2 regions of the Halopseudomonas pelagia genome follow, and region 1 is predicted to be linked to the other one. Evidence: predicted binding sites of a transcription regulator. Region 1 holds the regulator's gene; the other holds the start of a gene.

The links. Region 1 encodes sigma-54, which starts transcription at its own class of promoters, with help from an activator protein. Its sites were predicted from a motif close to ANTGGCATNNANNTTGCTNT; they were not measured.
Region 2: the regulator sigma-54 is predicted to act here: its motif matches at 2,979-2,998, upstream of EAO82_RS14940 (CmpA/NrtA family ABC transporter substrate-binding protein).

What each region holds. Positions count from the first base shown of each region.
Region 1 covers NZ_CP033116.1:1,189,093-1,200,837, reverse strand. Annotated here, with positions in the region: gene mlaE (lipid asymmetry maintenance ABC transporter permease subunit MlaE) at 1-150, opposite strand, end outside; gene EAO82_RS05675 (ABC transporter ATP-binding protein) at 150-965, opposite strand; gene EAO82_RS05670 (KpsF/GutQ family sugar-phosphate isomerase) at 1,276-2,247, shown strand; gene EAO82_RS05665 (KdsC family phosphatase) at 2,244-2,777, shown strand; gene lptC (LPS export ABC transporter periplasmic protein LptC) at 2,777-3,364, shown strand; gene lptA (lipopolysaccharide transport periplasmic protein LptA) at 3,351-3,884, shown strand; gene lptB (LPS export ABC transporter ATP-binding protein) at 3,881-4,606, shown strand; gene EAO82_RS05645 (RNA polymerase factor sigma-54) at 4,689-6,188, shown strand; gene hpf (ribosome hibernation-promoting factor, HPF/YfiA family) at 6,282-6,590, shown strand; gene ptsN (PTS IIA-like nitrogen regulatory protein PtsN) at 6,608-7,069, shown strand; gene rapZ (RNase adapter RapZ) at 7,073-7,927, shown strand; gene EAO82_RS05625 (HPr family phosphocarrier protein) at 7,930-8,202, shown strand; gene pmbA (metalloprotease PmbA) at 8,439-9,794, opposite strand; gene yjgA (ribosome biogenesis factor YjgA) at 9,898-10,413, shown strand; gene egtD (L-histidine N(alpha)-methyltransferase) at 10,534-11,511, shown strand; gene egtB (ergothioneine biosynthesis protein EgtB) at 11,508-11,745, shown strand, end outside.
Region 2 covers NZ_CP033116.1:3,206,928-3,218,672, reverse strand. Annotated here, with positions in the region: gene EAO82_RS14955 (hypothetical protein) at 1-286, shown strand, start outside; gene EAO82_RS14950 (hypothetical protein) at 283-1,443, shown strand; gene EAO82_RS14945 (nitrate regulatory protein) at 1,551-2,822, shown strand; gene EAO82_RS14940 (CmpA/NrtA family ABC transporter substrate-binding protein) at 3,132-4,466, shown strand; gene ntrB (nitrate ABC transporter permease) at 4,607-5,374, shown strand; gene EAO82_RS14930 (ABC transporter ATP-binding protein) at 5,385-6,185, shown strand; cobalamin riboswitch at 6,247-6,492, shown strand; gene btuB (TonB-dependent vitamin B12 receptor) at 6,612-8,447, shown strand; gene EAO82_RS14920 (hypothetical protein) at 8,487-9,062, shown strand; gene cobO (cob(I)yrinic acid a,c-diamide adenosyltransferase) at 9,059-9,670, shown strand; gene EAO82_RS14910 (cobyrinate a,c-diamide synthase) at 9,667-10,983, shown strand; gene bluB (5,6-dimethylbenzimidazole synthase) at 10,997-11,641, shown strand; gene EAO82_RS14900 (cobalamin-binding protein) at 11,638-11,745, shown strand, end outside.

The sequences.
Region 1 (11,745 bases):
CAGCTGCTTGAGCAACAGCGTCCAGCCGCTGCCAAAATTCGAGCGCCCGCACAGGGCCTGAAACAAGAACACGCCGGAGCGGCCCAGCGCCGCCAGCACATTCAGCCCCGAGGCCCCCATCAGCGCCACTCTGTCAGTCAGGGTTCGCATTATTGGCTCTTCCCTTTGAGCAGATCGTCCATAAAGGACGGCGCAGGATAATGGAAAGGCACAGGGCCGTCAGGCTCGCCGAGCATGAACTGGCGAATACGCGGATTGTCCGAATGCATCAGATCGTCCGGCTTGCCGTGCCCGAGCACCTGGCCGTCACCTACTACATATAGATAGTCGGCAATGCTTGCCGTCTCGGCCAGGTCATGCGACACCACGATGCTGGTCAAACCCAGCGCGTCGTTGAGCAAGCGAATCAGCCGCACCAGCACACCCATGGAAATAGGATCCTGGCCAACGAAAGGCTCGTCATACATCATCAGTTCGGGATCCAGTGCAATGGCTCGAGCCAGGGCAACACGGCGCTTCATACCACCGGACAGCTCGTCCGGCATCAGCGCATGGGCACCGCGCAGGCCCACGGCCTGCAACTTGAGCAGCACGATATCGCGGATCAGCTCTTCGCTAAGATCAGTGTGCACGCGCAGCGGAAAGGCGACGTTTTCGAACACCGACAGATCAGTAAAGAGCGCGCCGCTCTGGAACAGCATGCCCATATGCTGACGAGCCTCGAACAAGGCCTCGCGCTTGAGCTGCGGAATATTCTGGCCATTGACCAGCACTTCGCCGCTTTCCGGGCGCAGTTGCGCACCGATCAGGCGCAGCAGCGTGGTCTTGCCGCAACCGCTGGGACCCATGATCCCGGTCACCTTACCGCGGGGTATGCGAATATCCACCCCATCAAAAATAAGGCGGTCGTCGCGCCTGAAAGTTACCTTTTTCAGGTCAACGATATAGTCTGAAGAGTCGGTCATAAATGAATCAGGCTTCTCGGAGCTGCCATACTGCGGCGGGCAATTTGAACGCGCTAATATATCAGTTTGCGTTAGGCAGCCCAAGTAACCGTCGAACAATTGGTTGCTTAGGCAATATCTGCTAATCAATTGGGCGCGCGGATCAAGCGCCCACTGCTGGAATGGGCTAGTGACAACCCCCTGGCAATAACCCAAGGGAACGTCAGGGCGCTGAGGCCCTCCAAGTTGACATAGCGCTGCCACCCTCACTGGTGAGTTGGGCGGCACAAGGCGCTATACTAGCCAGTCAGACCATCACTCAAGATACTTCATGCCTGATTTCAACTACATAGCTTCTGCCCGCCGCACCATCGAGATGGAGCGCGATGCCGTCAACAGTCTGCTGGAGCGGCTGGACCACCATTTTGATGCCGCTTGTACGGCGCTGATGGCCTGTACCGGGCGGGTGGTGGTCACCGGCATGGGCAAATCCGGACATGTAGGCAAGAAGATCGCCGCCACCCTGGCCAGCACCGGCACCCCGGCATTTTTTGTTCATCCTGGCGAGGCCAGCCATGGCGACATGGGTATGATTACCCGTCAGGATGTGGTTATCGCTCTGTCCAACTCCGGCAACACTGCTGAAGTGGTCACCTTGCTGCCACTGCTCAAGCGCCTGGGGGTGCCGCTGATCAGCATTACCGGCAACCCGGATTCGATCATGGCCCGTTCGGCGCTCGCTAACCTGCACACCGGCGTAGAGCAGGAAGCCTGCCCGCTCAATCTGGCCCCCACCTCCAGCACCACTACCGCGCTGGTAATGGGCGACGCCCTGGCCATTGCGCTGCTGGAAGCGCGGGGCTTCAGTGCCGAAGATTTCGCCTTTTCCCATCCAGGCGGCACGCTTGGAAGGCGGCTGTTGCTGTTGGTAGATGACATCATGCATGGCGAGGCAACCATGCCGCTGGTAAGCCCGTCGACCTCATTACGCGACGCCCTGCTGGAAATGACTCGCAAGGGGCTGGGGCTGACCGGCATTGCCGATGAAGAAGGACGCCTGGTCGGCATCTTTACCGATGGCGATTTGCGTCGCACGCTGGATCAAAGCATTGATATACGCACTGCCGGCATTGCCGAGGTAATGACCCGTAACTGCAAGACCGTGCAACAGGGCATACTCGCCGCAGAAGCGTTGAAGGTCATGGAAGACGGCAAGATCAGCGGCCTTTTCGTCGTCGACGAGCAGCATCGCCCGGTCGGCGCCCTCAATATGCATGACCTTTTACGCGCAGGAGTTGTATGAGCGGACCAGACCAGCAATTGCTTGAGCGCGCCAGAGCCATCCGTCTGGCCATTTTTGATGTGGACGGTGTACTCACTGACGGGCGCTTGTACTTCATGCCCGATGGCACCGAGTTCAAATCCTTCAACACCCTGGACGGACACGGCATCAAGATGTTGATGGCATCGGGGGTGGAAGTTGCCATTATCAGCGGCCGTTCGTCGCCGCTGGTGGAAAAGCGCGCCGCCAACCTGGGCATTCGTCACCTGATTCAAGGCCGCGAAGACAAGCTCAATGCTCTGGCCGAGCTGCGCAACGTGCTGGACTTTGAGCTGGAGCAGATTGCCTTTCTGGGCGACGACCTGCCAGATCTGCCGGTGATGCGTCGCGTTGGCCTGGGTATAGCCGTCGCCAGCGCTGATTCTTTCGTCCGTGAGCATGCGCACGGCATTACCGAAGCATCAGGCGGAGCTGGTGCAGCGCGCGAGTTCTGCGAACTGATCATGTACGCGCAGGGTTCGCTTGATAACGCCCGGGCAGCCTACCTCTGATGCCGACTATTCCGAAAATTCCGCGCTATCTGCTGACTGCCGGCTTTATTGGCCTGGCGGTGGTGCTAGGCCTGTCGATCGGTTATTTCAATATCCGGCCGGCCAGCTTCAATGACAGCCTGACCATCAGCGATCCCAATCAGCCGGACTTCTTCATGGAAAACAATCGCATACTCATGCTCAACGAGCAGGGTACGCCGGCCTATGAACTGACCAGCGTCCGCGCCACCCATCAAGCCGACGACGACAGCACCAAGCTGGAGAGTCCGCGGTTGATTTTTTACCGGGCGGAGGACGGTGAGCCCTGGCTGTTGGAAGCAGAGCACGGCGTCGTTACGCAGGCAGGCGATCAGGTTGAACTGACCGATAATGTCTTGCTGCAGAGCCAGAATCCCGCCCAAACCGACCGACGCATGACGACACAGGCGCTGACGCTGTTTCCCGCGCGAAATTATGCCGAAACCGCACAAAGCGTTAGAATCGAAAACGCCGGCAACGTGACCAACGCTGTCGGCATGCAGGTTTATCTTAACGACGGCCGCCTAGAGCTGCTGTCCACCGTAAGGGGTCAACATGAGGTGCGTTAAATCCCTGGGCCTCGCGGCCCTGGTACTGGGGCTGGGAATGTCCGCGGCAGTGTTTGCCGCCGACCGTGACCAACCCATCCGCATTCAGGCCAACAGCGCGACGCTGGATGACCGCAGCAACACCGCCATTTACACCGGTAATGTCATCATCACCCAAGGCAGCATGCGCCTGACCGGCAACCGGGTGACGCTGAACACCGACGCCGAGGGCGCGGTGAGCAAGATTGTCAGCCAGGGCACACCTGCGACTTACAAGCAGACGCCCGAAGGCGGCTCGCCAGTGGATTCCCGCGGCCAGACTATTGAATATCTGGCCGATGCCGACCGCGTAGTGCTGATCGACGAGGCCTTTCTGGAGCAGGACGGCAATACCTTTCAGGGTGAATACATCAGCTATGACATCACCCGCGAGGTGGTGGACGCCGGCCGCGCCAACAGCGACGGCGGCACTGGTGGCGAGCAGGACCGGATCGAAATCCTCATCCAGCCACGCAAACGCACTGAACCGGCCAACCCATGACCACACTGGAAGCGCGTCACCTGGCCAAAGCCTATAAATCCCGCAAAGTCGTACGGGATGTATCGGTCTCCATCAACAGCGGCGAAGTGGTCGGTCTGCTCGGGCCCAACGGGGCAGGCAAAACCACGTGCTTCTACATGATTGTCGGCTTGGTCAAAGCTGACGAAGGCAATATTCTGGTCAACGGCGTGGATGTGACCAAGCTGCCCATGCACGGTCGGGCACGCCAGGGTATCGGCTACCTGCCTCAGGAAGCCTCCATTTTTCGCAAGCTCAGCGTCGCCGATAACATCATGGCGATCCTGGAAACCCGCAAAGACCTGAACAAGCAAGGCCGCGCGGACGCGCTGGAGTCGCTATTGCGTGAATTCCACATCCATCACCTGGCCAACAGTCTGGGTATGAGCCTGTCCGGTGGCGAACGCCGCCGCGCGGAGATCGCTCGCGCTCTGGCCACCGAACCCAAGTTCATTCTGCTGGATGAACCTTTCGCCGGCGTTGATCCGATATCGGTCAACGATATCAAACAGATTATCCAGCACCTGAAAAGCAAGGGCATCGGTGTACTCATCACCGATCATAATGTGCGAGAAACACTGGATATCTGCGACAAAGCCTATATCGTCAACGACGGGCATATCATTGCCGAAGGCGACGCTGAAACCGTCCTGGCCAACCAGACGGTGAAAGACGTGTATCTGGGGCACGCCTTCCGCCTGTAGATATTCAACCGACCATGCATGCTAAAATTCTGTCGATTAACGCTATCGATTTAACATTGCGCACAAGGTAATACGCTCAAACATGAAACCATCGCTCGCCCTCAAGATGGGGCAGCAGCTGACGATGACGCCGCAGCTGCAGCAAGCCATCCGACTGTTGCAGCTATCCAGTCTGGACCTCCAGCAAGAGGTCCAGGAGGCGTTGGAAGCCAATCCCATGCTGGAGATGGCTGATGAAGGCGATGATGATTTCTCTCCGAGCCAGGAAAATGGCTTGGACAAGGATGACGCGCCGGCGGTCACCATCCCGGAACCGGTGGCGATGGACGCGATTGAGCAACACAGTCAGGCCGAAGAAGAAGGCAACTGGAACGAGCAGATCCCCAGTGAGCTGCCGGTGGACACGCAATGGGATGACGTATACCAGACCTCAGCCAGCTCGCTACCCAGCCAGGATGACGACGAGTGGGACTTTACCGCCCGCACCGGCTCTGGCGAGACATTGCAAAGCCATCTGGAATGGCAGCTCAACCTGATTCCGCTGTCGGAAACCGATCAGTTGATAGCGCTGTCGTTGATCGATGCGATCAACGCCGACGGCTATCTGGAAGAGTCCCTGGAGGAGATTCTTGCCTCGCTCGATCCCGAGCTGGAAGTCGAGCTGGATGAAGTAGAGATGGTTCTGCACCGCATTCAGCAGTTCGAACCTCTGGGTGTCGGCGCGCGCAACCTCAGTGAATGCCTCTATCTGCAACTGCGCCAGCTTCCCAAGGACACCCCCCTGCTCGAACAGGCGCAGAAGATCGTCAAGGATCACCTGGAACTGCTCGGCAGCCGCGATTTTACTCAACTGATGCGCCGGACCCGGCTGAAGGAAGAGCAACTGAGCCGCGCGATCAGCCTGATACAGACGCTCAATCCGCGCCCTGGCTCGGAAATCGCCTCGGGCGAGCCCGAATATGTGATTCCCGATGTGATCGTGCACCGTGACAACAAGCGCTGGATTGTCGAGCTGAACCAGGAGTCAGTACCCAAGGTGCGGGTGAACAATCATTACGCCTCCATGGTCCGCCGCGCGGATGCCAGCCAGGACAACACTTACCTGCGTAATCATTTGCAGGAAGCACGCTGGTTCATCAAGAGCTTGCAAAGCCGCAACGAAACACTGATGAAAGTCGCCACGCAGATCGTCGAGCATCAGCGCGGCTTCCTGGAGCATGGCGAAGAAGCGATGAAACCCCTGGTGCTGCACGATATCGCCGAGGCGGTGGGCATGCACGAGTCGACCATTTCGCGCGTAACGACGCAGAAATACATGCATACCCCACGCGGCATCTTCGAGCTAAAATACTTTTTCTCCAGCCATGTCGGCACCGCAGAAGGCGGTGAATTCTCCTCCACCGCCATCCGCGCGCTGATCAAAAAGCTGGTGGCAGCAGAAAACCCGAAGAAACCATTGAGCGATAGCAAGATCGCTGGTTTACTGGAAGAACAGGGCATCGATGTGGCCCGCAGAACCATCGCCAAATACCGCGAGTCGCTCAACATCGCCCCTTCGAGCGAACGCAAACGGCTGGTCTAGCCAGCATGCAATAACGATTTTAGTGATAGCAGGTGGCACCATAGGGAGCCAAGCACGGTTCCCTGTTACTCCAAGCCAATCAGGAGAAGTCGTATGCAACTGAACCTTAGCGGTCATCAACTGGACATCACCGATGCATTGCGCGATTACGTCAACGAGAAAATGTCACGTCTCGAGCGACACTTCGACAAGATAACCAACGTACAAGTCACCCTGGAAGTTGAAAAGCTGCGCCAGAAGGCCGAAGCTACACTCCACGTGGCCGGGGGCGAAGTAGTCGCCAATGCCGAGCATACGGATATGTATGCAGCCATAGATTTACTGACGGACAAGCTTGATCGTCAACTGATCAAGTACAAGGAAAAGAACCTGAATCGCCAGCAAGGCGTCAACGACCGTTAAGGCAGACTCTCCGCATCATTATGCAAATTGATCACATACTCACCCCCGAGCGCACCTTTGCCGGTGTGCAGGGGGTTTCAAAAAAGCGCGTTCTGGAGCTGATTGGCAAACTGGTCGCCCAGCATAGCCATCTTGATCCCGACAGCATTTATGAAAGCCTCATCGCCCGTGAAAAACTGGGCTCCACCGGCTTCGGCAATGGTATCGCCATTCCGCACTGCCGCCTGGAGGGCTGTCACAAGGCTGTTGGCGCGTTATTGCAACTCGAATCCAAAATCGACTATGACGCCCTTGATGGCGAGCCCGTCGACCTGATTTTTGTGTTGCTGGTGCCGCTTGAGGCTACCGAGCAGCATTTGCAGATTCTCAAGATGCTTGCCGGCAAGCTGGATCAGTCTAGCTTGCGCGAAGCCCTGCGCAACGCACCGGACGCCGAGAGTCTGTACCGCATCATGACCAGCGAAGACGACGGGAGCTGACCCATGCGTCTGGTTGTCGTCAGCGGACGCTCTGGATCCGGCAAGAGTACAGCTCTGCATCTGCTGGAAGACAACGGCTATTACTGCATAGACAACCTGCCTGCTGGCTTGCTGCCGGAGCTGGCCAAGCAGGTTAATAATACCGGTTTGAATCTGCCCAAAGTCGCCATCAGTATCGACGCACGGAATCTGCCCAGTGATCTGGAGCGTTTTCCCGAGCTGCTGCAGCAGGTGCGTGAAGCCGGCGTTCAATGCGACATTCTGTTTCTAGCCGCTACTGATGAAGTACTGATCAAGCGTTTCTCGGAAACCCGACGCAAACACCCGCTGACCAATGGTACGCATTCGCTGGGAGAGGCACTGGCCGCAGAATTACGTTTACTTGAGCCGATCATTGATCTGGCCGGCCTGAAGATCGATACCAGCCATCTCAACCTGTATCAGCTGCGGGACTTGCTGAAGCAGCGTTTGCTGGGCAGCCAGTCCCACGGCACCTCAGTGATGATCCAGTCTTTTGGCTTCAAGCGCGGCGTTCCAGTCGACTCCGACCTGGTATTTGACGTGCGCTGCCTGCCCAATCCCTACTGGAAAGCCGAGTTGAGGCCCTATTCTGGCCGTGACCCGCAAATTTGCGATTACCTGCAAGCCCAGCCCGAAGTGCAGGAAATGTATGACGATATTCACCAGTTCCTGAGTAAATGGCTGCCCCGCTACGCGGCGGGCGAACGCAGCTACATGACCATTTCCATCGGTTGCACTGGCGGTCATCACCGCTCGGTTTACCTGACCGAACGATTGGTCAAGGAACTGTCCACAAGCATCCCGAACCTGCTGATCCGCCACCGCGACCTGCCCTGACGATGCCAACGACCCGCGTACAAATCATCAACAAACTCGGCCTGCATGCCCGCGCCGCCGCAAAATTCGTCGGCGTGGCCAACCGCTATGGCTGTCAGGTGAAAATCGGCGGAAACGAAGAAGAATTGGTCGACGGCAAAAGCATCATGCAAGTGATGATGCTGGCCGCAAGTAAAGGCTCGGAAGTCTGTATCAGCTGCGAAGGCGAAGAAGCGGATCAAGCCATGGAGGAACTATTGGCCTTGATCGAGGATTATTTCGGCGAGGGGGAGTAGCGCAAGCTGCAAGCTGCAAAATGGTAACCGGCACCCAGCTATCCCACAACCCGCCCAGTCATTCCCGCCGATCCCCCGTCATTCCGCTGATCCCCCGTCATTCCCGCCGCCCCCCCGTCATTCCCGCGCAGGCGGGAATCCAAGCGGACCAAAAACCAAACCCAGAACTCTCAAACCCCTGGCTTTACTTGCCGCTTGCCGCTTGCAGCGTGCAACTTGAAGCTTGCCGCTGCGTCTCACTCCCCTCCCACCGTCATGCCGTCTACCAGCCAGCTGCCGGTCAGATTATTACCGCGACGCTCAATATCCGAGCCGACACAGCGCAAATTGGCGAACATGTCTTTCAGATTGCCGGCGATAGTCACTTCCTGCACCGGGAACTGGATTTCGCCATTCTCCACCCAGAAGCCCCCAGCACCGCGTGAATAGTCACCGGTCACCCCGTTGATGCCCTGCCCCATCAATTCGGTCACCAACAGCCCGGTGCCCATTTCCTTGAGCAGCGCCGGTAAATCGCCGGCGTTGCTGGTCACGTGCAGGTTGTGCACGCCCCCCGCATTTGCGGTACTCGGCAAATTGAGCTTGCGCCCGGAGTAGGTGCCCAGGACCCAGCTACGCAACACGCCCTGATCAACGAACGCCTGTTCGCGAGTCGCCAGACCGTCACCATCAAACGCGGAGCTGCCGAGAGCACGGGGCATATAGGGCCGCTCGTCGATGGTTACCCAGTCAGGAAATATCGGCTGACCCATGGCATCCAGCAAAAAAGTCGATTGCCGGTAGACTGCGCCGCCAGCAATCGCACCAATCAAATGTCCCAGCAGCCCCGAAGCCTGATCTGCGGCGAACAAGACCGGGACTTTGGCGGTTTTGACTGTGCGCGTACCTAACCGTGCCAGCGTGCGCTGCGCCGCCTTGCGACCCAGAGCCTCGGCACTCGGCAGATTGGCCGCCAAACGGTCAACACCATACCAATAGTCGCGCTGCATACCCTGATCCGATGCCACGATCATCACCGCCGAAGCACTATGCCGAGTGCCCAGCGAACTGCCGATAAAACCATTGCTGTTGCCATAAACCCGGCAGCCTTGCTGGGTGCTGATATTGGCACTGTCGCTGGTCAACCGCGGGTCCATCTCCAGCGCGGCGTTCTCACACACCAGAGCCCGCTCGATAGCCTGCTCGGCACTCAACGCCCAGGGATGATAGAGATCCAGATCCGGCAATTCAGTGGCCATCAACTGGGGATCGGCGAGCCCTGCGAAACTGTCTTCGGAGGCATGCTGGGCGATGCCCAGCGCAGCTTCGATAGCCGAGCGAATGGCTTCGTCCGAGGTGTCGGAGGTGCTCGCCGAGCCTTTACGTTGCCCTGCGTATAGTGTGATCGCAAAGCCCTGGTCGCGATTGAACTCGACGGTTTCAACCTCTCCCTGACGCACGCCCACTGACAGGCCAGTATTCTGACTGACACCCACCTCACAGGCGGTCGCGCCCTGGCGACGCGATTCGTCCAGAATAAAGGCAACCCGTTGCTCCAATTCGGCGCGCAGGATTTCGGGGTCTTCGAGTTGGGCTGGTTGAATCTGGCTCATGTAATCTCCTCTAAGGCAGGCATTGTACCTCGGACAGCGCTGCTGTGAACGGGTATCATGGCGCATTGAAACGTACCCGCAGCCGGGCCGCAACGAGGTGACCATGACAGAGTTTTACGACGACGAACAGTACGAGGAAGGCATCAGCAAAACTCAGGTCAAGCGCGAGCTGCAAGAGATGCGCGATCTGGGCCGCCGCCTGGTCGAACTCAAGCCGGCCCAGCTACAGAAACTCGAGCTGACCGAAGAACTGCGCGTTGCCCTTGAAGAAGCACACCGGCACACCGCCCGCGGCGCGCTCAAGCGCCATCTGAGTTTTGTCGGCAAGCTGATGAAGGATCAGGACGTAGACGCCATTCGCGCTTATATCGACCGGCTGGACAGCAGTACTCAGGCGCACGCTCAGCATTTTCATCAAATGGAGCGCTGGCGCGATCGGTTGCTGACCGGCAGTGCAGAAGAGCAGCAAGCCTTTATGAGCGCCTACCCGCAAACCGAGCGCCAGACGCTGCGGCAACTGGTGCGCCAGGCCAGCAAGGAAGCCGCCGAAAACAAGCCGCCAGCCGCTGCACGCAAGTTGTTCAAGCTGATCCGCGAGACCGTGGAAGCGGATATGTAATGACCCTCTGGGCTGCTGCCTGCTAGCCGAACGGTACGACCTGTCGTCCGATCGGTTGGCAAAAGCACGGACCTACTGCTAGCTTTCAGATTCTGAGCCCACAATGCACAGGATCTGACCGTGACCCCAGCCCTCGCCGTGCCACGTCTGGAAAATACCCTGGTGGAAGATCACACCAGGGAGCATCAACTCCTCCGCCAACGCCTCCTGCAACCCGCCGCACGCATCGACTCCAAGTATTTCTACGATGATATCGGCTGCGAGCTCTTTACCCATATTTGCGAGCTCGACGAGTACTACCCTACCCGCACTGAAGCCGCGATTCTCAGTCACTGCGGTGCCGAGATAGCCGCCGCCTTACCCAGCGGCGCGCAATGGATCGATCTGGGCTGTGGCGATTGCTCCAAATCCAGAAAATGGCTGGACAAGGTGCAGCCCTCGCGCTTGGTAGGGGTCGATATTGCCGCTGACTTTCTTCAGCATTCATTGGCCAGAATAGCGATCAGCCATCCCGGCGTTGAATGTATCGGCGTGGTCAGTGATTTCACCCAGTCGCTGGAATTGCGCGATCTGTTGTCGGAGCAGCCGCTGGCCCCTCCGGTATTTTTTTACCCCGGCTCCTCAATCGGCAACTTCGCCAGACCGGATGCGTTACGACTGCTGCGGCGCATCCGCCAGCATTGTGGCGAGCACGGCAAGTTGCTGATCGGCGTTGATCTGGTCAAGCCCCGCGCCATACTCGAAGCCGCCTATGACGATCGTGAGGGAGTCACGGCCGCCTTCAATCTGAATGTGCTTAACGTCGTCAACCGGGAACTGCGGGCGGATTTCCAACTCGAAAACTTCAAGCATGATGCGGTTTTCAATCAGCGCGACAGCCGTATCGAAATGCGCCTGGTGTCGCAAACGGATCACGACGTAGGCCTGGGCGCTGGCAGCGTCAGGCATTTCGATCAGGGGGAGAGTATCTTGACCGAGTACTCGCACAAGTACACTTCAGCGGATTTTGCCGCCATGTTGTCGGAAGCGGGCTTTACCCGGCACCATTACTGGAGCGACGAACAACACTGGTTCGGCGTGTTTCTGGCGCAAGCATGAGCCTGCCTCAGCCATTACCCCGTGCCGCCTCACTGGCCGCTCGCTTCAATTCAGTACGGGCCTACAGCCTGGCACTGGTTGAAGGCTTGAGCGCAGAGGACTGCCAGGTGCAGTCCATGCCCGACGCCAGTCCACTGAAATGGCACCTGGCGCATACCAGTTGGTTTTTCGAGACCTTTCTGCTTGCGCAGTCGAGCCGCCCGCCACCGGCCTTCGATCCGGACTTCAAGGTCC
Region 2 (11,745 bases), 2.0 Mb from region 1:
TAGCCAGAGCAGTCTGCCGCTGCTGGCGCTCAGTGAAAGAGCCCACCAGATACTGGAGCTGAGCGTGCAGTGGGCGCTGCAGAATACCCTGGGTGATGCTGATAACAGCGGTATCCTCGGGGTGCTGGCGTGGAGCCTGCTGTTGATCAGTGGCAGCGCCTTTATCTGGGCCTGGATGCGCATGCTTACTGGCATTGCTGCGCTTCGTAGCAAGCCCGCTGGCGTGAAGAATGCTGAGACCCAAGCCGGCCACAGGCAGGCCGCAGCTGCGCAGGAGCATCGATGAAACGCCTTTATGCAAGCCGTTGGGCCAAACCGCTGGCCATGCTGGTGATGGTAGCACTGCTATTCGCCGGCCTGACTGCGGGCGTGCGTTTGCTGCAGGAGCGGGCCAGCGACAATCAGCTGTTTGCGGTGCTGATCAACGATCAGCAACTGATCCTCGACGGCGCTACCCTGAGCCGGTTCAACACGGACCTGTCGCGCCTCAGCACTCAGCAACGCCGCCATGCGGACAGGTATATTCAGCAGTGGCTGGACCGCTGGCTGGATGACAGTTTCGCGTTGGCACATCAGGCGTTGCCCGGTTATCTCGACTGGTATTATTCGATGCCCGGTTCCTACAGTCGTCTTTACTATGCGCTGAGCGGGGATCTGGATGACTATCTGCAACGGCGCCTGAATACTCACTTACTGAAGCAGTCGGGATTGGACGCCAGGCTAGCGGCGCTGGAGTCCGAACTCGATACCGAACTTTCCCGGGTGTTGGCGGAGCAGGCAGATGTAGTGCGCCGACAGTTGCTGGGTATCTATGCCCAGCAGCAGCCTACTGCGCCTGCCAGAGAAAGAGCGATTGAGTTTAATCTGAACGTCGATGCTGCGTTGCAGCGCGGCTTCAGCCCGACAGAGGCGGACCGCCAACGCTGGCGAGTCAGTTCCCAGGCGTCCATGGTGGCTGGCACCGGCGCCTTTGTATTGCTGGCGCGCCGCGCGCTGGTGCCGAGGCTGATGGCGCTTTCATCCATGCAGGCGGCCCGTCGCGTATTGGCGGGCTTTGCCGTGCGGTTGGCGCCACGCATGGCCTTGGCGATTACGGCTGGCGGCAGCGCGGCGGCGGTTACCGCGCCCACTGGTCCCGGAGCGCTGGTGGCCGGTGGAGTGGCTTTTGTCACGGCCGCAGGCACCATTGTGATCACCGATTTTGCCCTGCTCAAGGCTGAAGAGATGCTGTTGCGCGATGAGAAGCAGCAGCAGGTCAGTGATGAGTTGCTCGCCAGTCAGGTAGCACTGCGTGAACAGCTGCGCGCACAACTGGAAGAGGCGGGCAGCGCCTCGCAGGCATTTATTCAGCAGACTTTGGCGCGCAGTTACGATCAGTCCGGTGTCGAACAGCGCTTTCATATTCTCGGTCGGCCCGCCCCGGGCTCCGCCGCCGATCGCTGACAGAGCCGAAACCGATCCCTCTTCTTTGGGCCCCTTCTTCAGGCATGAAAATTGCCTTGTTTAACCTGAGGTCTTAGCAGCTTAACCGCGTCATCTGGAGGGCAGTCATGGCGAGTGCGTTGGATTTCATGCTCGCCGCCCGGCGTAGCGAAATGCAGGGTCTACGCAGTCTGGAGCTGACCTGCGAACTGGTCGGCTGCATCGGCCGTTTGATCCATGCACTGCAACGCGAGCGCGGCTTCTCGAATATTTATCTGGGCAGCCACGAGGAGCGTTATCGCGCAGGCCTCGACGACCTGACTGCAGATAGCCAGCGCATGCAGCAACAGGTAGTTGAGTGCTTCGCCCGCATTGATCTGGAATCTGGCTGCGGGGCTGACAAGGCGCGGCTGTTCAACCATATCGCTTATGTACTGCACTATTTCGAGAGTTTCGCGGAATTACGCCGGCGGATTCGCTTGCTGCAGATTCTGCCCATGGACGCGACCCGCGCCTTTAGCCGGCCTATCAAAGGGCTGTTGAATGTGGTGTTCGAGGCAGCCGATACGGCCGTCGATCCGCAAATTACCCGCCATCTGGTGGCGCTATTCAACTTTATGCAGGGCAAGGAGCTGGCTGGGCAGGAGCGGGCGGCGGGGGTTGCCGGTTTCACGCTGGGCTATTTCGATCCTGCAGCGCAGGCGCATCTGCGCTTTCTGGAGGACGCGCAAAAGCGCTGCTTCGAGATTTTCAATGACTATGCAGAGCCGGGCCTGCGCCGGCTATGGCGCAACTTACGCGCTGATCAGACGGTCGTGGAGTTGGCTAGACTTAGGCAGGTTGCCCTGCGCTCTTCGCAGGCGTCACCCATTGCCCCTGCGCTGGCGGAGATCTGGTTCGAGCTGGCCAGCCAACGCATTGATGTGATGAAACAACTCGAAGATCAGATGACCGAGCACCTGCACAGCCAGTGTCAGCGCAAGATCCTTCAAGCCCAATCGGATCTGGATAACCATCGAGCGTTGTTGAAACGCCTGGCTAGCCTTGATGAAGACGCCAGCCTCTTGGCCACCCGGGTTTTCAATCTGCAGTCAACCGATCTGGATGCGTCGGATTCCCTGGGAGGCCAGCTCAATCGCTCGGTGATGGATGTGTTGCATGCCCAGAACCTGCGTTTGCAGGCGTTAGGCGTCGAGCTTGAAGAGGCCCGCCGGTCGTTGAACGAGCGCAAGCTGATTGATCGCGCCAAGGCGCTGTTGATGAAGCAGCACGGGCTCACCGAAGACGCGGCCTATCGCATGTTGCAGAACGCGGCCATGGAGCGCAGCCAGCGACTGGCTGATGTGGCGCAGCATCTGCTCAATTACGCCGAGCTGCTGCAGGGCAAAGCGAAGCTCTGATTGCACGGTGCTCCCCGCCACCGAAACGCACCTGCTCAGCGCATTCGCAACCCGCTCGCCCCGTTACTGTGCGAGCGCCCCGGCACTTTCAGCGACTAGCCCAGCCATCAACCTCTTCGATAACCAGAAGTCTTTGTTTTTGCAATGATTCAGATTTTTGGCACGCATTCTGCTTTATACCGGTAGGCCTGAGTTATCGACTGGCCTCTACATATGAATATGGGCAACGGCGTCCACCCGAGTTTCGAGCTATTTATCGAAACCTGCGTGTACGCCGTTTTTTTTGTGCTTTTTTCAGGGGATTGAGCAATGGATGACAACACCACCAAGGACGCCAAAGGCGCTCCGAGCATGATCAAGCGTCGGGACTTTCTCAAGTACTCCATAGCGGCTGTCAGTGGTGCTGCGCTGTTCAGTTCCTTGCCGCCTGGCATGCGCACAGCGGCTTGGGCCGCCGGCAGCGATGGGGTGGAAACCACCAAGGCGAAATTGGGCTTTATTGCTCTGACTGACGCGGCGCCGCTGTTTGTAGCCGATGAAAAAGGCTTCTTCGCCAAGCACGGCATGACCGATGTAGAGGTGCTCAAGCAGTCTTCCTGGGGCACCACGCGGGACAATCTGGTGCTGGGCTCGGCGCGTAACGGCATCGACGGCGCACACATCCTCACGCCCATGCCGTATCTGATCACCACCGGGGCGATGACCGCGAACAATATCCCCACGCCCATGTATATTCTCGCCCGTCTGAATCTGGGCGGGCAGTGCATATCGGTAGGGCAGGAATACGCAAACCTGAAGCTGGGCGTGGACAGCCAGCCATTCAAGGCGGCGCTTGAGGCGAAAAAAGCCACTGGCAAGCCGGTCAGCGCAGCAATGACCTTTCCCGGCGGTACTCATGATCTGTGGATGCGCTATTGGCTGGCAGCGGGCGGCATCGATCCGAACAGCGACATTTCCACCATCGTCGTGCCCCCGGCGCAGATGGTCGCCAACATGAAGGTCGGCAGCATGGATACCTTCTGCGTCTGCGAGCCGTGGAACGAGCAGTTGATCAACCAGAAGATCGGCTATACCGCGCTGACCACCAGCGAGTTGTGGCATAACCACCCGGAGAAGGCGCTGGGCATGCGCGCCGACTGGGTAGATGCCAACCCCAATGCCGCCCAGGCATTGATCAAGGCGGTGATGGAAGCGCAGATGTTCTGCGAAGACCCGGCCAACCGCGAAGAAGTGGCGAAGATCTGCTCCAAGCGCCGCTGGATCAATGCACCGTTCAACGACGTGGTTGAACGCATGAAGGGCAACTTCGACTACGGCAACGGCAAGGTGGTCGAGAACAGCGACAACCAGATGCGCTATTGGAAGGACAACGCCTCTTATCCGTACAAGAGCCATGACAAGTGGTTTATCACCGAAGATATCCGCTGGGGTTATCTGCCGCAGGATCTGGACATGGACGCGCTGGTCGACAAGGTCAACCGCGAGGATCTCTGGCGGGCAGCCGCGACCAGCCTTGGCGTACCGGCGGAGCAGATCCCCACGTCCACGTCCCGTGGCGTCGAAACCTTTTTCGATGGCAAGACCTTCGACCCGGAAAACCCCATGGCCTACCTGGATAGCCTGGCTATCAAGGCCATGAGCTGAACATGACGTCAGATTCAATGAGGGGCTTGCCCATGAACGCCAATGTAAAGATTGATGCCGCTAATGCGCTGGAGCTAAAGCCGGACCCGCGGCATAACGTCGAACTGCCGGCCTGGCTGCAGCATTACGGGGGGATTTTCATGCGCCAGGTGCTGCCACCGCTGATCTTCACCGCGGTGCTGCTGATCATCTGGCAGATGCTCTGTTCCATGGAAGGTAGCGCGTTGCCGCCGCCTACCCAGGTGGTGACCGATACCTGGGAGCTGATCATCGACCCGTTCTATGACAATGGCGGCAACGATGTGGGCATGGCCTGGCAGATTCTCGCCAGCCTTGAGCGGGTTGCCTACGGCTATATGCTCGCGGTGGTGGTGGGCATCAGTCTGGGTGTGCTGGTCGGGCAGTCGACCTGGGCCATGCGCGGTCTGGATCCGGTGTTCCAGGTGCTGCGTACCGTGCCGCCGCTGGCCTGGCTGCCGCTGTCACTGGCGGGTTTTCAGGACAGTAACCCCTCGGCGATCTTCGTCATCTTCATCACCGCGATCTGGCCGATCATCATCAATACCTCGGTGGGCGTGCGCAATATCCCAGAAGATTACCGCAACGTTGCCCGGGTGCTGCGGCTGAATGGATTCGAGTACTTCGGCAAGATCATGTTGCCTGCGGCCGCGCCCTATATCTTCTCCGGGTTGCGTATCGGTGTGGGTCTGTCCTGGCTGGCGATCGTCGCAGCGGAAATGCTGATTGGCGGCGTAGGCATAGGTTTCTTTATCTGGGATGCGTGGAACGCGTCGCTGATCAGCGACATCATCCTGGCCCTGATCTACGTCGGCGTGGTGGGATTCTTCCTGGATCGCCTGGTGGCCTGGATTGGTCGCCTGGTTACCCGCGGCACCTCAGCCAGTTAAGGAGCAGCATATGAGTCGTTATCTGAATATCGAAAAAGTCTCCAAGACCTTCACCACCGGCAAGATGTCCACCGAGGTGCTGGTGGATATCAACCTGAGTGTGGCGCGGGGCGAATACATTTCCATCATCGGCCACTCCGGCTGCGGCAAGTCCACAGTGCTGAATATCGTGGCCGGCCTGATGGATTCCACCTCCGGCGCGGTGATTCTGGATGGCAAGGAAGTCAGCGATCCAGGCCCGGACCGTAGCATGGTATTCCAGAATCATTCCCTGCTGCCCTGGCTGACGGTGTATCAGAACGTCGCCATCGCGGTGAACAAGGTCTGGCGCAGCAAGAACGCCAAGGAAAAGGACGAATGGGTGCGGCACAATTTGAACATGGTGCATATGAGCCACGCGCTGGACAAACTGCCGAGCGAAATCTCCGGCGGCATGAAGCAGCGTGTCGGTATCGCCCGCGCATTGGCCATGGAACCCAAGGTGCTGTTGCTGGATGAGCCCTTCGGCGCGCTGGATGCATTGACCCGCGCCCACCTGCAGGACGAAGTCATGCGCATCCAGAACGACCTGAAAAATACCGTGATCATGATCACTCACGATGTGGATGAGGCGGTGCTGCTGTCCGACCGTATCGTGATGATGACCAATGGGCCGTCGGCAACTATCGGTGAAATTCTGGACATAGATTTGCCGCGTCCGCGTGACAGGATCGCGCTGGCAGACAACCCAAAATACAACCAGTACCGCCAGGCCGTGCTGCGCTTTTTGTATGAAAAACAGCGCAAGGTCGAGGCGGCTGTCTCGGCTTGATCTGGCAACTGCTGGGCAGATGCAGGGCAAGAATGCGTTGACGCTTTGTTACAAAATCACTAATCTTCACCCCGCTTCAGGTGCCCGCTGATGCCTAATCAGCGGGTGAAACTGGGAAGCCGGTGCGTCTGCCAGTTGCAGACAATTCCGGCGCTGCCCCCGCAACGGTAAGCGAGCGTCAGTCGATGTGAATCGGCTGGCACGTCACCGCCATACACCACTGTGCCAACGGCATGGGAAGGTGCGGTGACGGGATCATTGGATCCGCTCGCAAGCCCGGAGACCGGCCTGACGCATATCACAGCAGAGCGGCGGGCTTTGCGGGTGTGCGGTCTCCTGCTGTGCCGGATCCGTCTGCCTTTTGCTTCGCCGACTGCTACCTCTCAGCAGTGTCGTACGGGTAGGTACGACGGAGCCAGAAATCGCATGTCCAGTAACCGCATTATCAGTTCTTTTCCCGCTTCTGTAGCGGTGGCCTGCATGGGCCTGTCCTCGTTCTCCTTCGCCAACTCCGTCAGCTTGAATGATCAGGTGGTCACCGCCACGCGTTCCTCCTTGTCCGCCAGCCAGGGCATCGCCTCGGTCAGCGTAATCGAGCGCGCGGAGATTGAGCGCTTGCAAGCGACCAGCGTGGCGCAATTGCTGCGCCGGGTGCCGGGCATCAACATCACCAATACCGGCGGCCATGGCAAGAACGAGGCGCTGGGTATTCGCGGTACCAACAGCAATCATGTACTGGTGTTGATCGACGGCATACGCCTGGGTTCGGCGACCACCGGCGATGTGGCCCTGCAGAACTTGCCGGTAGAGCAGATCGAACGCATCGAAGTGGTGCGCGGCCCGCGCTCCAGCCTGTATGGCTCCGAAGCCATAGGCGGTGTGATTCAGATCTTTACCCGTCGCGGTGAGCAACAGGGCGCCAAGCCCTGGGCTTCGGCCACCGCCGGTAGCCGTAACTATCACGCGGGTAGCGCCGGCGTGTCCGGCGGGCTGGGCAACGCCTGGTACAACCTGGGCGCGACCAGCATGGGTACGCGGGGTATTGACGCGCGGCCGCGCGCGCCGTCGCCTGAGCCGGATAACGACGGCTATCGCGAGTGGTCGGCGAACATGACCGCCGGCTATCGCTTCGATAATGGCCTGGAGCTGGATGGCCATGTCATCGAGGTGCGTTCACACAATGATTACGACTCCGGCTTCAAGGCCAACGCTGACAATCTGCTGCGTACCCACGGCTTGCGCGCGCGCTTTACCCCGACCGATCCCTGGCTGGTGACGCTGCAGGCAGGGCGCAGCGAAGACAAAGTCGATACCTTCAACGGCAATGTATTCAACACGCGGATTGATACCCGTCGCGATAGCTTCAGCTGGCAAAACGATGTTCAGCTCAAGCCCGGGCAGGTGCTGACACTGGGCTATGACCTGTTGCAGGACTCGGTCAACGGCAGCACTGATTTTGCCGAAGACAGCCGCGATAACCACGGCGCCTACGCCCAATACCTGGCGCAGCTGGGGCGGCACGAACTGCAACTCAGCGCTCGCCATGACGACAACGAGCAGCACGGCACCTACAACACCGGCAGCATCGGCTATGGCTACAGCATCAGCGATAGCCTGCGTGCCAGCGCCAGCTACGGCACCGCATTCAAGGCGCCGACCTTCAACCAGCTCTATCATCCCAGCTTTGGCAATCCGGCTATTTCCGAGGAAACCTCGCGCAGCCTTGAACTGGGTCTGGATGGCGCGCACGCCTGGGGCAGCTGGGCGGTAGCGGTGTACCGCAACGAGATCGACGATCTGATCGCCTACTTCAATCAAGGCGCTGGTTTGCGCGCGCAGAATATCGACAAGGCGGTGATCAACGGCGTCGAGCTATCGGCGGTCAGCCAAGTACTGGGGTGGGACCTGAGCAGCAATCTCACCCTGCAGGACCCGGCCAACGAATCAAACCGAGCAGGCCAGGGCTATCTGTTGCCGCGGCGGGCCGAGCAGATATTCAATCTGGATCTGGACCGTCGGTTCGGCCGAGTCGGCCTGGGTGCCAGCCTGCACGTGGAAGGCCGGCGCTGGGATAACGCCGCCAATACCACCGAGTTGTCCGGCTACAACACCGTCGATCTGCGCTCGGAATATCAGTTGAGTGATACCTGGCGCCTGCAGGCGCGCATCAGCAACCTGTTCGACACCGACTACGAGACCGCCGCGACCTATCAGCAACAGGGCCGGGCTGGCTATCTGACTTTGCGTTACCAGGCGCTGTAAAGCGCCTGTTTCTTAAAAACCATCCAAGGAGGATGACCCATGTTAGAACTGTCCAGACGTAGCCAGGTGGCTATCGGTATCGTACTTGTTTTGCTGGTCGCCATGAACCGTGGCAGCCATTTCAGCCTGGTCAATCTGCCCAGCGCGTCCTGGGCGGTGTTCTTCCTCGCCGGTGTGTTGCTCAAGCCGCGCTGGGTATTTCCTCTACTGTTTTTGCAAACCACCTTTATGGACATTATGAGCGTGGGCTGGACCAACGCCGGGCATCATTGCATGACTGTTGCCTATTGGATGCTGTTGCCAGCCTATGCTGCGCTGTGGTTCGGTGGCCGCCTGTATGCGCGCTGGCACCGTGAGCAATTGAGCTCACTGCTGGTACTGATCCCTGCCGTGCTCAGCAGCGCACTGGTATGTCAGCTGTTTTCCAGCGGCGGTTTCTACTTTTTCTCCGGCCGTTACGACAACCCGACTTTCTCCGGCATGCTTGAGCGCATCGCAACCTACTATCCGCAATACCTGAGCAGCATGGCGTTGTATGTGGGTGCGGCTGCGGTGATCTATATCGTTATGCGTGTTTATGCGGTGCGTGAGGCGCAGCAAGGCCGCCAGGCATGAGCGATAGCGCCGAACGCGACGAGCGTCATCGGCTGCGCATGCAGCGCAAGAAGGCCATTGTCGACGAGAAAATTGCCCAGGCTCAGGAAGAGCACGGCCTGCTGCTGGTGCTGACTGGCAACGGCAAAGGCAAGAGCAGTTCGGCCTTCGGCATGGCTGCTCGCAGTCTGGGTCACGGCTTGCAAGTGGGCATCGTGCAGTTTATCAAGGGCGCGCGCAGCACCGGAGAAGAAACCTTCTTCCGGCGCTTTCCCGAGCAGGTGCGCTACCACGTCATGGGCGCCGGCTTTACTTGGGAAACCCAGGACCGTCAGGACGATATCGCCAAGGCGCAAGCCGCCTGGGCGGTGGCGGTGGAACTGATGAGCGATCCCACGGTAGCGCTGGTGGTGCTGGATGAGCTGAATATTGCGCTGAAATACGGGTACCTGTCGCTGGATCAGGTATTACAGGATATCGGCTCGCGACCCATGGCCCAGCATGTGGTGGTCACCGGTCGTGGCGCGCCACCGGCTCTGATAGACGCTGCCGATACCGTGACCGAGATGGGCGTGGTTAAGCATGCATTCAAATCCGGCATCAAGGCGCAGAAGGGAGTGGAGTTTTGACCGAATCCGTCGTCACAGAGCAGCAGTGCCCGGCACTGCTGATCGCCGCGCCTGCTTCAGGGCAGGGCAAGACCACCATCACCGCAGCCTTGGCCCGGCTGCATAGTCGGCAGGGCAAACGGGTGCAGGTGTTCAAGTGCGGACCGGACTTTCTCGATCCGATGATACTGCAGCGCGCCAGCGGGCGACCGGTCTATCAGATCGATCTGTGGATGATCGGTGAGCAGGAAAGCCGCAAGCTACTCAGCAAGGCGGCCGCCGAGTCCGACCTGATTCTGATTGAAGGGGTCATGGGGCTGTTTGACGGTACGCCCTCAGCGGCGGATCTGGCGCGCTGCTTTGGGGTGCCGGTGCTGGCGGTGATCGATGGCTCCGGCATGGCCCAGACCTTTGGCGCCATGGCCCACGGCCTGGCGAGCTATCAGGCTGGCTTGCCCTTTGCCGGGGTGCTGGCCAACAAGGTTGGCAGTGCCCGGCATGGCGAGATACTGCGCGATTGCCTGCCCGATAGTTGTGCCTGGTTCGGCGCGCTGCCGCGCAGTGAAGCCATCGGCTTGCCGAGTCGGCATCTGGGTTTGGTGCAGGCGGATGAGCTGGCGGATCTGGATGCCCGGCTGGATGCGGCAGCCGATGCGCTACTGGCCAGTGCTGATACCCAGTTACCTGCGCCGATTCGCTTCAGCGCGCCGGAGGCTGCTCCAGCTGGTACATCTAGTGCAGCGCTGGCAGGCGTACGTATCGGTGTGGCGCGGGATAGCGCCTTTGCCTTTATCTACCAGGCCAATCTGGATCTGCTGGCGCAACTGGGCGCGGAGCTGCTGTTCTTCTCGCCGCTGACCGATACCCAACTGCCCGAGATCGACAGCCTGTATCTGCCGGGCGGTTATCCCGAACTGCATCTGGCCGAGTTGGGCGGCAACCAGGCGATGCAGGCTGCTATCCGCGAGCACCATGATGCCGGCAAGCCGATTCACGCCGAATGCGGCGGCATGCTCTATCTGTGCGAATCACTGACGGATGCCGAGGGGCAAAGCGCCGAGCTGGTCGGCCTGTTGCCGGGTCGTGCGACCATGCAGAAGCGCCTGACTGCGCTGGCGTTGCAGGAAGTTGCGCTGCCGGAAGGCACCTTACGCGGGCATACCTTTCATCATTCCTCCATCGAATGTGAACTGGAGCCGCTGGTGCGCGGCGAATGCCCGAATTACAAGCGCACCGCCGAGGCGGTATGGCGGATCGGGCGGCTGACGGCGTCTTATATCCACCTGTATCTGCCGGGCAACCCCCAGGCGGCAGCGGCTCTGTTTTGCCCATGAACGGCATGCGCCCATGAGTACAGCGGATTTCTCCGACGCCGAGCGTGCGGCGGTGTACCGGGCGATTCGCGAACGGCGGGATATGCGCCATTTCAGCGGCGGTGAGGTGCCTGCTGAGCAGTTGTCACGCCTGCTGGAAGCCGCCCATCAGGCGCCCAGTGTCGGGCTGATGCAGCCCTGGCGCTTTGTACGCATTACCCAGCCGGGTTTACGCACCGCCATTCATCAGCTGGTTGAGGAAGAGCGGCAGCGCACCGCAGAAGCACTGGGTGAACGTGCCGAGGATTTTATGCGGCTCAAGGTTGAAGGCATTCGCGACTGCGCCGAGTTGCTGGTAGCTGCGTTGCCGGACGGCCGCGAGCAACATGTGTTTGGCCGCCGGACGCTGCCGGAAATGGATCTGGCCTCGGTCGCCTGCGCAATTCAGAATCTGTGGCTGGCTGCCCGTGCCGAAGGGCTAGGCCTGGGTTGGGTTTCGTTGTTCGATCCGCAGGCGCTGGCAGAGCTGCTCGGCATGCCGGCGGATGCCAAACCGGTGGCGGTGCTGTGCCTGGGCCCGGTTGAAGCGTTCTACGCCGAGCCGATGCTGGTCGAGCAAGGCTGGACCAACCCCAGGCCGCTGTCCGAACTGTTATTTACAGATAAATGGGAGCTGTGATGAAAGGCCCGCAACGCATTGTCTGCCTGTCCACCGAAACCTGCGAAGTGCTGTATCGCCTGGGCGAACAGGATCGCATTGTGGGTATTTCCGGGTTTACCGTC